3 regions of the Neobacillus sp. C211 genome follow, and region 3 is predicted to be linked to each of the others. Evidence: riboswitches for the same ligand, from Rfam matches in the RefSeq annotation. Region 3 holds a riboswitch; each other region holds the start of a gene.
What was found. A riboswitch is a leader RNA that binds a small molecule or an ion and turns the genes downstream of it on or off. The one in region 3 is predicted to bind cobalamin.
Positions count from the first base shown of each region.

Region 1: linked by a shared signal. The riboswitch ahead of ACSU6B_RS04590 (ABC transporter substrate-binding protein) and the one ahead of metE (5-methyltetrahydropteroyltriglutamate--homocysteine S-methyltransferase) in region 3 are both predicted to bind cobalamin.
Region 2: linked by a shared signal. The riboswitch ahead of ACSU6B_RS17810 ((2Fe-2S) ferredoxin domain-containing protein) and the one ahead of metE (5-methyltetrahydropteroyltriglutamate--homocysteine S-methyltransferase) in region 3 are both predicted to bind cobalamin.

Region 1 is NZ_JBPXRO010000003.1:200,450-203,731, reverse strand. It holds partial or broken gene ribB (3,4-dihydroxy-2-butanone-4-phosphate synthase) at 1-597, shown strand, start outside; gene ribH (6,7-dimethyl-8-ribityllumazine synthase) at 623-1,093, shown strand; cobalamin riboswitch at 1,153-1,345, shown strand; gene ACSU6B_RS04590 (ABC transporter substrate-binding protein) at 1,540-2,505, shown strand; gene ACSU6B_RS04585 (FecCD family ABC transporter permease) at 2,471-3,282, shown strand, end outside.
Region 2 is NZ_JBPXRO010000019.1:16,464-19,745, forward strand. It holds gene cobJ (precorrin-3B C(17)-methyltransferase) at 1-1,477, opposite strand, end outside; gene ACSU6B_RS17810 ((2Fe-2S) ferredoxin domain-containing protein) at 1,531-1,914, opposite strand; cobalamin riboswitch at 2,040-2,217, opposite strand; cobalamin riboswitch at 2,394-2,583, opposite strand; gene ACSU6B_RS17815 (hypothetical protein) at 2,817-3,282, shown strand, end outside.
Region 3 is NZ_JBPXRO010000008.1:118,624-121,905, forward strand. It holds gene metE (5-methyltetrahydropteroyltriglutamate--homocysteine S-methyltransferase) at 1-1,942, opposite strand, end outside; cobalamin riboswitch at 2,124-2,304, opposite strand; gene ACSU6B_RS09915 (VOC family protein) at 2,400-2,795, opposite strand.

The sequences.
Region 1 (3,282 bases), on a different contig from region 3:
GCTGATTTAAAAGAAGGAAAGGTTGTTATTGTCTGCGATGATGAAAACAGGGAAAATGAAGGGGACTTTATTTCTCTTGCTGAAAAAGCAACGCCGGAGGTCATAAATCTTATGGCCACTCACGGAAGAGGTCTAATCTGTGTTCCTATTGACGAGGCATTAGCTCAAAAGCTCGACTTACATCCAATGGTTTCCAAGAATACGGATCCAAATCGAACAGCTTTTACCGTAAGCATTGACCATAAATTTTCTACAACTGGAATTTCTGCATTTGAACGATCAGCAACGGTGTTGAGTATGGTTGACCCGGAATCAAAAGCATCCGATTTTTTAAGACCAGGGCATATGTTTCCGTTGATTGCTAAAAAAGACGGAGTCTTGAGCAGAACGGGGCATACAGAAGCAGCTGTAGACCTTGCAATTTTATGCGGTGCCAAGCCTGCTGGTGTCATTTGTGAAATCATGAATGACGATGGCACGATGGCACGTGTCCCACAGCTGCGCAAAATTGCTGATAAGCTAAACATTAAAATGATTACGATTAAAGATTTAGTAGAATACCGAAGCAACAAGGAAAATTTAGTTAAGCGGGAAGTTTAAAACAAATTTAGGAGGCATACTCATGGGTAATATTTTTGAAGGAAATTTAGTTGGCTCAGGATTAAAAGTTGGAATCGTGGTTGGACGTTTTAATGAATTCATTACAAGTAAACTATTAGGCGGTGCACAGGATGCACTTAAAAGACATGGCGTCAGTGAGACAGACGTAGATATTGCCTGGGTACCTGGTGCATTTGAAATTTCATTAATCGCCCAAAAAATGGCTAATAGCAAAAAATATGATGCAGTTATCACGCTTGGTACGGTCATTCGCGGCTCTACTCCACATTTTGACTTTGTTTGTAATGAAGTGGCAAAAGGTGTTTCCGCAATCAATTTAAGTAGTGGCATTCCTGTTATTTTTGGAGTACTAACCACAGATTCTATTGAACAAGCGATTGAGCGTGCTGGGACAAAGGCTGGTAATAAGGGATGGGATGCCGCTTCGGCTGCAATTGAAATGGCTAATTTGTGCAGAACGATTGAACTTTAAAATTATTGCAAAAATACATGTACAATTCATTTCATCTTTTCTATAATGAATTTAACAAAAAATATTTTTTATTATTAGGTGCTAAAATCTTATTGTAAGATTTTCGGCTTAAAAGAGAAGTTTGGTAAAAGCCAACGCGGTCCCGCCACTGTAAATGAGAGCAACCTATATGGTGCCACTGTCGACTAAGATGGGAAGGCATAGGAAGCGATGATCATGAGCCAGGAAACCTGCCTAATTCTTGTGCGCCAATAAAACCTACGAGGATGGGACGGTGTTGAAGGCTAGACTCCCTTTACTTATTGCTAGTAACCTGAATCTAATCATACCAACATCTCCATTACATAGTGGAGATGTTTTTTGTTTTTATCCAAGCCATTTTGTTTTTGCACAAGAAGATTTATTTTTTGTTACATAATATTTATTAACTGAAAGTAGGGAGAAAAATGAAGAAGTTGTATTCATTGCTGTTAGTAGTATTATTAACAGTAGGAGTTTTAACAGGTTGTGTTGAAAAGAAAGACCAAGTTAAGGAAGAGAATAAATCCAGCGTTGAGAAGAAAACAGCGGAAATAACCTATCCAGTTACACTTACAGATGCTACCAAAACTAAAGTTATTATCGAAAAGAAACCTGAAAAGATCGTTTCACTAATTCCAAGTAATACAGAAATTGCATTTGCATTAGGACTTGACAAAGAAGTGGTGGGCGTGTCTGATTTCGATAATTACCCGGAAGCAGCGACGAAAAAAGAAAAAATCGGCGGACAGGAAATAAACTTAGAAAAAATCATTTCCTTAAAACCGGATTTAGTGTTAGCACATGCATCTTCAGCTCATAATTCTGAAGCAGGGCTTCAGCAGCTTAAAGATGCTGGAATTACCGTTTTGGTTGTTAATGATGCGCAAAATTTTGACCAAGTTTATGATTCCATTGATATGATTGGGAAAGCTACCGGTGAAACAGCGAAAGCCGATGAGATGATTAAAGGGATGAAGGATAAATTGGCCGAAATTAAAGCAAAGGCTGGGGAAATAAAAGAAAAGAAAAAGGTATTAGTTGAAGTTTCGCCCGCTCCAGAAATTTATACACCTGGCAAGAATACCTTTATGGATCAAATGCTAAGTATAATTAATGCGGAAAACATCGCAAATGATCAAGAAGGCTGGATTAAAATTGATCAAGAGGCGATGATTAAACGCAATCCAGATGTAATCCTGACTACCTATGGATACTATGTCAAAAATCCGGCGGAACAAGTTTTAACTAGAAAGGGCTGGGAAACGGTCAACGCTGTAAAAAATAAGCATGTAGTCGATGTGGATTCTGATCGCGTGACTCGCTCAGGCCCTCGGATCGTTGAAGGAGTAGAAGATCTTGCAAAGGCTGTCTATCCTGAGATTTTTAAATAATAAGTATTTAGCCTATATAATAGCTGGAATGTTCCTTGTTCTAGCTTTTTTATTAGGGATTTCAATTGGAACAGTTTCGGTGCCAATCTTAACCATTATTAAGATTTTCAGTGCGAAAGTTTTTGGGGTTATTTCATTGGAGACAATTGACCCTATGTATTCAAGTATTGTCCTTAACATTCGCTTACCTAGAGTGATTTTATCTGGTCTTGTCGGGGCTTCTCTTGCTATTGCAGGGGCAGCCTTCCAAGGTCTGCTAAGAAATCCGTTAGCAGATCCTTATACATTGGGTGTATCCTCCGGGGCGTCAGTTGGAGCGGTGTTGACACTGTTTTTCCATCTATCGATTCCTTTTATAGGTTCCTTCACATTACCATTGCTAAGTATTTTATTTTCCTTTTTAACCATCTTTTTAGTCCTTACTTTCGCCAGTAAAATAGAGCGTTCCATGAGAGTGGAAACGATTATTTTAACAGGGATAATTTTTAGCTCCTTCTTAGGGGCAATTATTTCGCTGATGATTGCGCTGACTGGAGATGAGTTGAGGCAAATTATTGGCTGGCTATTAGGAAGTGTATCGATGAGAGGCTGGGAGTACATAAAAATCATTTTGCCATTTTTTATCATTGGCTCAGGCCTGCTGATTTTTAATGCAAAGGAACTAAACGCCATGTCGTTTGGGGAAGAGCGGGCACAGCATTTAGGGGTCAATGTTCAAAAAAGAAAGCTAATTATTTTAACAGCTGGCTCTATTTTAACAGGAGCGGCAGTTGCGGT
Region 2 (3,282 bases), on a different contig from region 3:
TGACCCCGACAATTTGGTCCGGTGCGATTCCTTCCGCTACGATTTGGCCAGGATGTGCGGTTCTTCCAGCTGTCTTGGCTCCTAAAAATAAATCAAACGCCCCCTTACGGTAGACAATGCCAATATCTTCTTTTACGGCTCCATAACAGGCCATACCGCAGCCATTCACACCAAGTTTTAATTCTTTGGGGAGTTCCATGCCGCCAAGCCTTTCCTGAAGCTCATCGGCATAAGGAATGGAATCCTTCTTTTCTCCGTCACAAAAATCACAGGCTTTTACGGTTAATACGTCGCCAACAGGAGCAATCAAAAAGTTGGCCGCCGTTAGCTTTTCAACAATCTCATCAGGCCTAGAGGTTAAAATTTGCAGCTTCATAAAATGGTCTTGTGTGTATTCCATGACCCCTTCTTCTCCGACAATTTCGGAAAGAATGACCATCTGATTCGCGGTAAATTTTTTATTGGCGACACCAGGGCTGACCGCTACCTCAAAAATAGATTGAAATTCTTGCTTCACCATTAAACCTTGGGAAGGTCCATCGTTCTCACCAAGGATCATTTGCAAGGCTTCCTCAGCCAGCTCTCTTGGCGACTCTTTCATGGAGGTTGGGGTGACTAGTTCCTTGTTTACCGGTTTTACATCTTCCATTTGCTCCAGTGCCCATGGTTCGGCTTCCTTTTGCAAACGTTGATGCGGTTTCAACGGCTGTATTGCCTGATTTAATGTATACTTCCGCTGATAACCGCGCGGAGTGATGATCAAGCCGTCGTAGAAAAATGTGGAAGAGTTGCCAATTAAAACGGTGGTTAACATGCCAATTTCATGTTCGAGCATCTCTTGTAAATTGGTTAAGACGATTTTTTGACTATCACGGTAAGCACTCTTTACCAATCCTACAGGGGTGTCTGGCGAGCGATATTTTAGTAGAATTTTTTGAGCTTCCATGATCTGCCGTGTTCTTCTCCCGCTTTTTGGATTGTATAAGGCAATCACAAAATCAGATGAAGCGGCCGCTTCGATTCGTTTCTCAATCAAGCTCCAAGGTGTCAAATGGTCACTTAAGCTGATCGTACAGGCATCATGCATGACCGGCGCGCCTAATAAAGCAGCACAGGAGTTGATGGCGGAAATGCCAGGGACCACCTCCACTTCTACCCCTGAGTCTTTTTTCCAGCCTTTTTCGATTAGCACTTCGTAAACCAGTCCTGCCATTCCATATACACCGGCATCACCGCTTGAAATGACGGCTACTGTGTAACCGAGTTCGGCCTGTTTCACTGCCTCCTGGGCCCGGCTCACTTCTTCTGTCATTCCTGTACTAATGATTTGTTTTCCAGCTATTAATCCCTTGATTAGATCAACGTAGGTTTTGTAGCCGATGATGATATCACTTTCTTCGATGGCTTCTTTTGCCCGGCCAGTGATATGTTTTTCATCACCAGGGCCAAAACCAATAACCAATAATTTGCCTTTCACACTATTACGCCACCTTCCAAAATTTCAAACTAGAATCCAGCTACTATCCGCTGTTACATCTTTTCTTTAACCACTTTTTGTACTCCTTCGATGCATTCCGACCCTTCTGGCGGTATGAATCCTGCTTCGGAATATTGATAGATCGCATGCTCCTGAAGGCAATGACCTTCTGCCAGATGACGCTTTACAATCGTAGTTCCCACTTCTGAGGTTACGTTTTTATACCAAGTCCCTGACGGATAGACGATGGCAACGGGGGCATCCTTACATCTCCCATTGCATCTCGTTCTTGTTGTATGTATGAGTGAATCTAAGTTTAAATTGGTGATTTCATTCCGAATCGCTTGTGTCGCTTCCTCCCCACCCTTTCTCATACAGCTGCTGCCGTTGCAAATAAAAACATGGTGTTTCGTCCCTTGTAAATTCCAAGTAGTCATGTCACACTCTCCTTTTCGTTTTTTACGTAAAAAAAGCACCCCTATGGACATAGAGGTGCAAAATATACACACAAAAAAATAGCGATGTATGTTCAGCACTTCTACCTATGTTCCCGTAGGTTGATGGAAGTTATTAGGTAAAGGCAGGTCTCCTGACTTAGGTTCATCATTTCATTGCGTCTTCCCGAATTCCTTCAGTGACATCTGCAATGAACTCCCCATACAGTGGCGGGTACCGTGACGGATTTAAACCGTACTTCCCTATTAAGCACATATTCGTGCACCTATCCTAATCTATTCAATTGTTAAAAAGGCTTGTTCCTTCTAAAGCTAAACTATGATAATTAAACATGATTTAGAATCATCAAAACGAAAAAATCCGTTCAACATTAGTTGAACGGATAAAACGTCAGCACAAAGAAAGATAATAAATAATCCTTTTTGTCAAACGTTCCATCTTCACAACCCCCGAAGAAATCGAAACATTAAAAGTTAAGACAGGTCTCCTGACTTGTGTTTCTTCCTACTTTAGACCCTTCCCGAATCGTCAATAAAATAAACGGTTCAGTGGTTTGTCTATTTCGTCCACACTCACAGTTGCGGGGACAGTTCTGGCCTTGCACCAGATTCCCTATTAAGCCCTAAGGCATCTTAACTAATTGTTAACAAATTCATATGTAATTTTAAGAGATAATATTTATACTAGTCTAACAAATAGAATATATCAAGTGCTTTTTAAATTCCCTTATATTATTTTAGGGGGGCGGCATAGCTATCGGATTGCTGGATACCTACAACAATCTACAAAGATATGGGGGCTTTTCTTCCGATTGTCTGCATAGAATGTAGACAAGGGTAAGTGATCTCTCAATGAAAATAGTTAACCTGGAGGGAATAACCTAATGCAATTTATTGAAGATGTTAAAGACGTGAAATTTAGTTTTTTGGAAAAGCCGCCGGCGTCGTCTATGACCTATGCCTTTGTTTATGTTAATAATCACAATGAATACTATGCAGTTAAAAATGGAGAGCGTTTGTCACGTAGTGAATTGCGGATTGGCAAATATAAAAGGGTTTATACAGTCAATATGCAGCAGCAAACCATCACCTACAAGGAAGAAGTCCCAGCGGCTACAAGAGGAAGAAGGTTTTCTGTCAATTTATTTATCGATATTGCCGTTGAACACCCCGAACGGTTAATTCAACAAAATGCAGGAGAAATTGGCAACATTTTTAACAATAATCTACCCTTCTGGGTGGAGTCGGAAGCAAGATTTTATCCTATTGAAGAGGATCTGAGTTTTGCCCGGCATATTGAAGAATTTTTTCAAACCTCGCCATTAGTCAAGGTATTAAGAGAGGCTGGTA
Region 3 (3,282 bases):
ACATATGCGTATGGATTTGTGTTTCATTCTTCACACTAGAAGTTGCTAACTTAAAGGCATTTACCCCCCATGCTAAATAATCAGCCCATTTTTCTTTACGTAATGGCAATCCTTCACGTAATGCCGGTTCATCCACTTGAATAATGGCAATGCCTGCATCTTCTAACGCTGCAATCTCTTCTCTTAGTGCTAAGGCTAGTTGGTTGGCTACTTGTTCACGTGAAATATCATCGCGGACAAAAGACCAATTTAAGATTGTAATAGGACCTGTTAACATCCCTTTCACATACTTAGACGTTAATTGCTGTGCCGCTTCTACTTCCTTCACGGTCATTGGGGCTGTCCACTCGACGTCACCATAAATAATTGGTGGTTTGACACAACGTGAACCATAGGATACAACCCATGCTTTTTCTGTAAAGGCAAAACCTTCTAGCTTTTCTCCAAAGTACTCAACCATATCCGTCCGCTCAAATTCACCATGCACTAAAACATCCAGTCCTATTTCTTCTTGAATTTGAATCCAACGGGCTGTTTCACTTTTTAGAAACGCTGCATACTCAGCATCTGTAATTTCCTTTTTACGCCATGCTGTACGTGTCCGTTTTACTTGATCTGACTGAGGGAAGCTGCCAATGGTTGTGGTTGGATAATCTGGTAAATCTAATGCCCTTTTTTGCAAAGGTTGACGTTCTTTAAACGTCATTGAACGAGCAAAATGCTCTTGTGTTACTTGTAATACTAGCTCTTTCACACGTGCATTTTTCCTTGCCTTATGCTGTGCTAATGCTTCAGTTGCTATCATACTTTGTGACACGCTCTTATTCCCTGTCCAAGCCTCGTCACGGACGTAAGATGTAATATGTGATAACTCAATTATTTTCTCATCGGCAAATGACAAAGCATTTGTCAGTATGGCATCCAGCTTTGTTTCTGCCTTCGTCGTCACAGGTACATGCTGTAAACTACATGAAGACTGAATCCAAGCTTCTTTTACACCGCTTAATAATAAAACAGCTTTTGTATTGAATGCTTTTTCAGCCAAATTTGCCCGCCAAATATCCCGTCCATTTACGACACCAATTCCTAATACTTTGTCTTGTGGGAACCCGTGTTTTCGAAGTGAATCCATATTCTCTTCGGCACCATGTATGAAATCAAGACCAATCCCTGCCACAGGTAATTGAGACAGCTCTTCATACGCTGATAGTCCTTCAAAATAGGTTTGTAACATGATTTGTGCAGCCGGTACTTCTTCTGCTAATTGCTTGTAAATTTCCTGCACTAGTTTTACATCATCAGCAGTTAGTGAAAGGGTTAGTGCTGGTTCTTCCACTTGAATCCACTGTGCCCCAGCCTCTACAAGCTGCTGCAATACTTGAGCATATAACGGTAAGAGTTTTAAAATAAACAATGCTTTGGTTTTGGCATCGTATCCTTTCGCTAAGCTAACAAAAGTAAAAGGACCGATCATTGTAGGCTTTGTAATAAGACCTAATTCCTCTTTGGCTTCTACAAAATAATCTAAAATGTAGTTTTTGGTTAATTGTAATGACTTGCCTTCATACTCAGGTACGATGTAGTGATAGTTGGTGTTAAACCACTTTGTCATCTCACAGGCCACAACATGGCTTGCCCCACGGGCCATTTCGTAATAAGTGGTTAGATCGACTTCACTACCTGTCCACTTATAACGATTTGGAACCATTCCGAACATTGCCGCATGGTCAAGCATGCGGTCATAATTGGTAAAATCCCCAACTGTTAGTAACTCTAAGCCTAATGATTGCTGGCGCTTCAAATTATTCAAACGATTCGTTTTCATCTCGAAAATAAATTGCTCCTCTGATATCGCACCCTTCCAAAAAGATTCTATACAACGTTTCCACTCCCGATTATCACCAATGTACGGGTAACCAATGGCAGTACTAACTAAATTCATTTTTCATTCCTCCTTATTTAAATTTACATATTCCCAAATACAAAAAAAGCCATCTCCACAAAATGGGAAATGGCTTTACAATCAAGTTTAAGTTTTGCTAAAAAAACATGCATAAACATAGCTACTCATAACTCGTTTGTCGTACAAATGAATGTCACCACCTATTTCCACGTAGGTATTTGGTGTGTACTGGAAATTGGCAGGTCTCCTGGCTTATCATCATGGCTCCTCACACCTTCCCATCCTAAGACAGTGGTATTTGTGATTCACTCCGATTTACAGTTGCGGGACAGCGACGGAATTACACCGTTCTTCCCTTTTAAGCCAAGCCTTAGCTTGGCACCAATTCTTACACGATATGTAATTTTCACTAACTATAGCATATTAATAATATGAAGTACATAATTTTCTGAAAAGTAGTCAGTATGATGAGAGTTCTCTCGCTCACCTTAGGATTCTATTTTGCATTCGCATCGGGTTGATGAATTCCGAATATATTGCCTTCGGTATCAATATAGTATCCTTGCCACGCCATTCCAGGCAGGGCATATTTGGCCATTACGACCTTGCCGCCATTCTCAATAATTTTAGCTTCCGTTACATCGTAATTTTCCACTCCCATTGTACAAGCAAATGCATTCAAAGCTTGGTTTGCTTCCGGTGGAGCACTTTGCCGCTGCATCAAAGCACCATTGATCCCAGGTTCATTCTCATCGCCAGTCACTGCTCCAAAGTAAGGCATTCCTGCATACTCACTCCAATCTTGAAATGACCATCCGAATACCTCTCCATAAAACTTCTTTGCCCGTTCCATGTCATTGACATGAATTTCGAAATGAACTAATCTTCCCATGATTGCCTCCTAATTAAAAAAGTAATTATATTCTCTTCTAGCAAGTCAGTACTTATGTATATCTTGAAGTTATGATGCTTCATATTATGTTAGCAAAACTAAGGATGAAGCCAACTTTTCAATTTGAGCCAAAGCCTAATATATTTCCTCTTTATTATAGGATAATTATTGGAATATATTCAATTTTTATAAAAATTAAATAATTTTACTTATTAGTTCCTGTTTAATATTCTTGTCATTTATTGGACGATCTACGACTGATACATAACGTCCACCTTCTTATTATCGGTCACTCTTGGATTAATCTTTTTAAAATTGGACCTGTCATTGGTTATGGTCATATCAAGATGTTGCTGGGTTATACATCCTTTATCTTTCTTTTGGTCACTTTGTTTGCTGGGTACTTACGCAACAAGAAAGCATCAGGATTTCGAAATAAGTCCCACCGAATCATGGCAATGATCTTTACGATTTTTTTCTAGTCCAT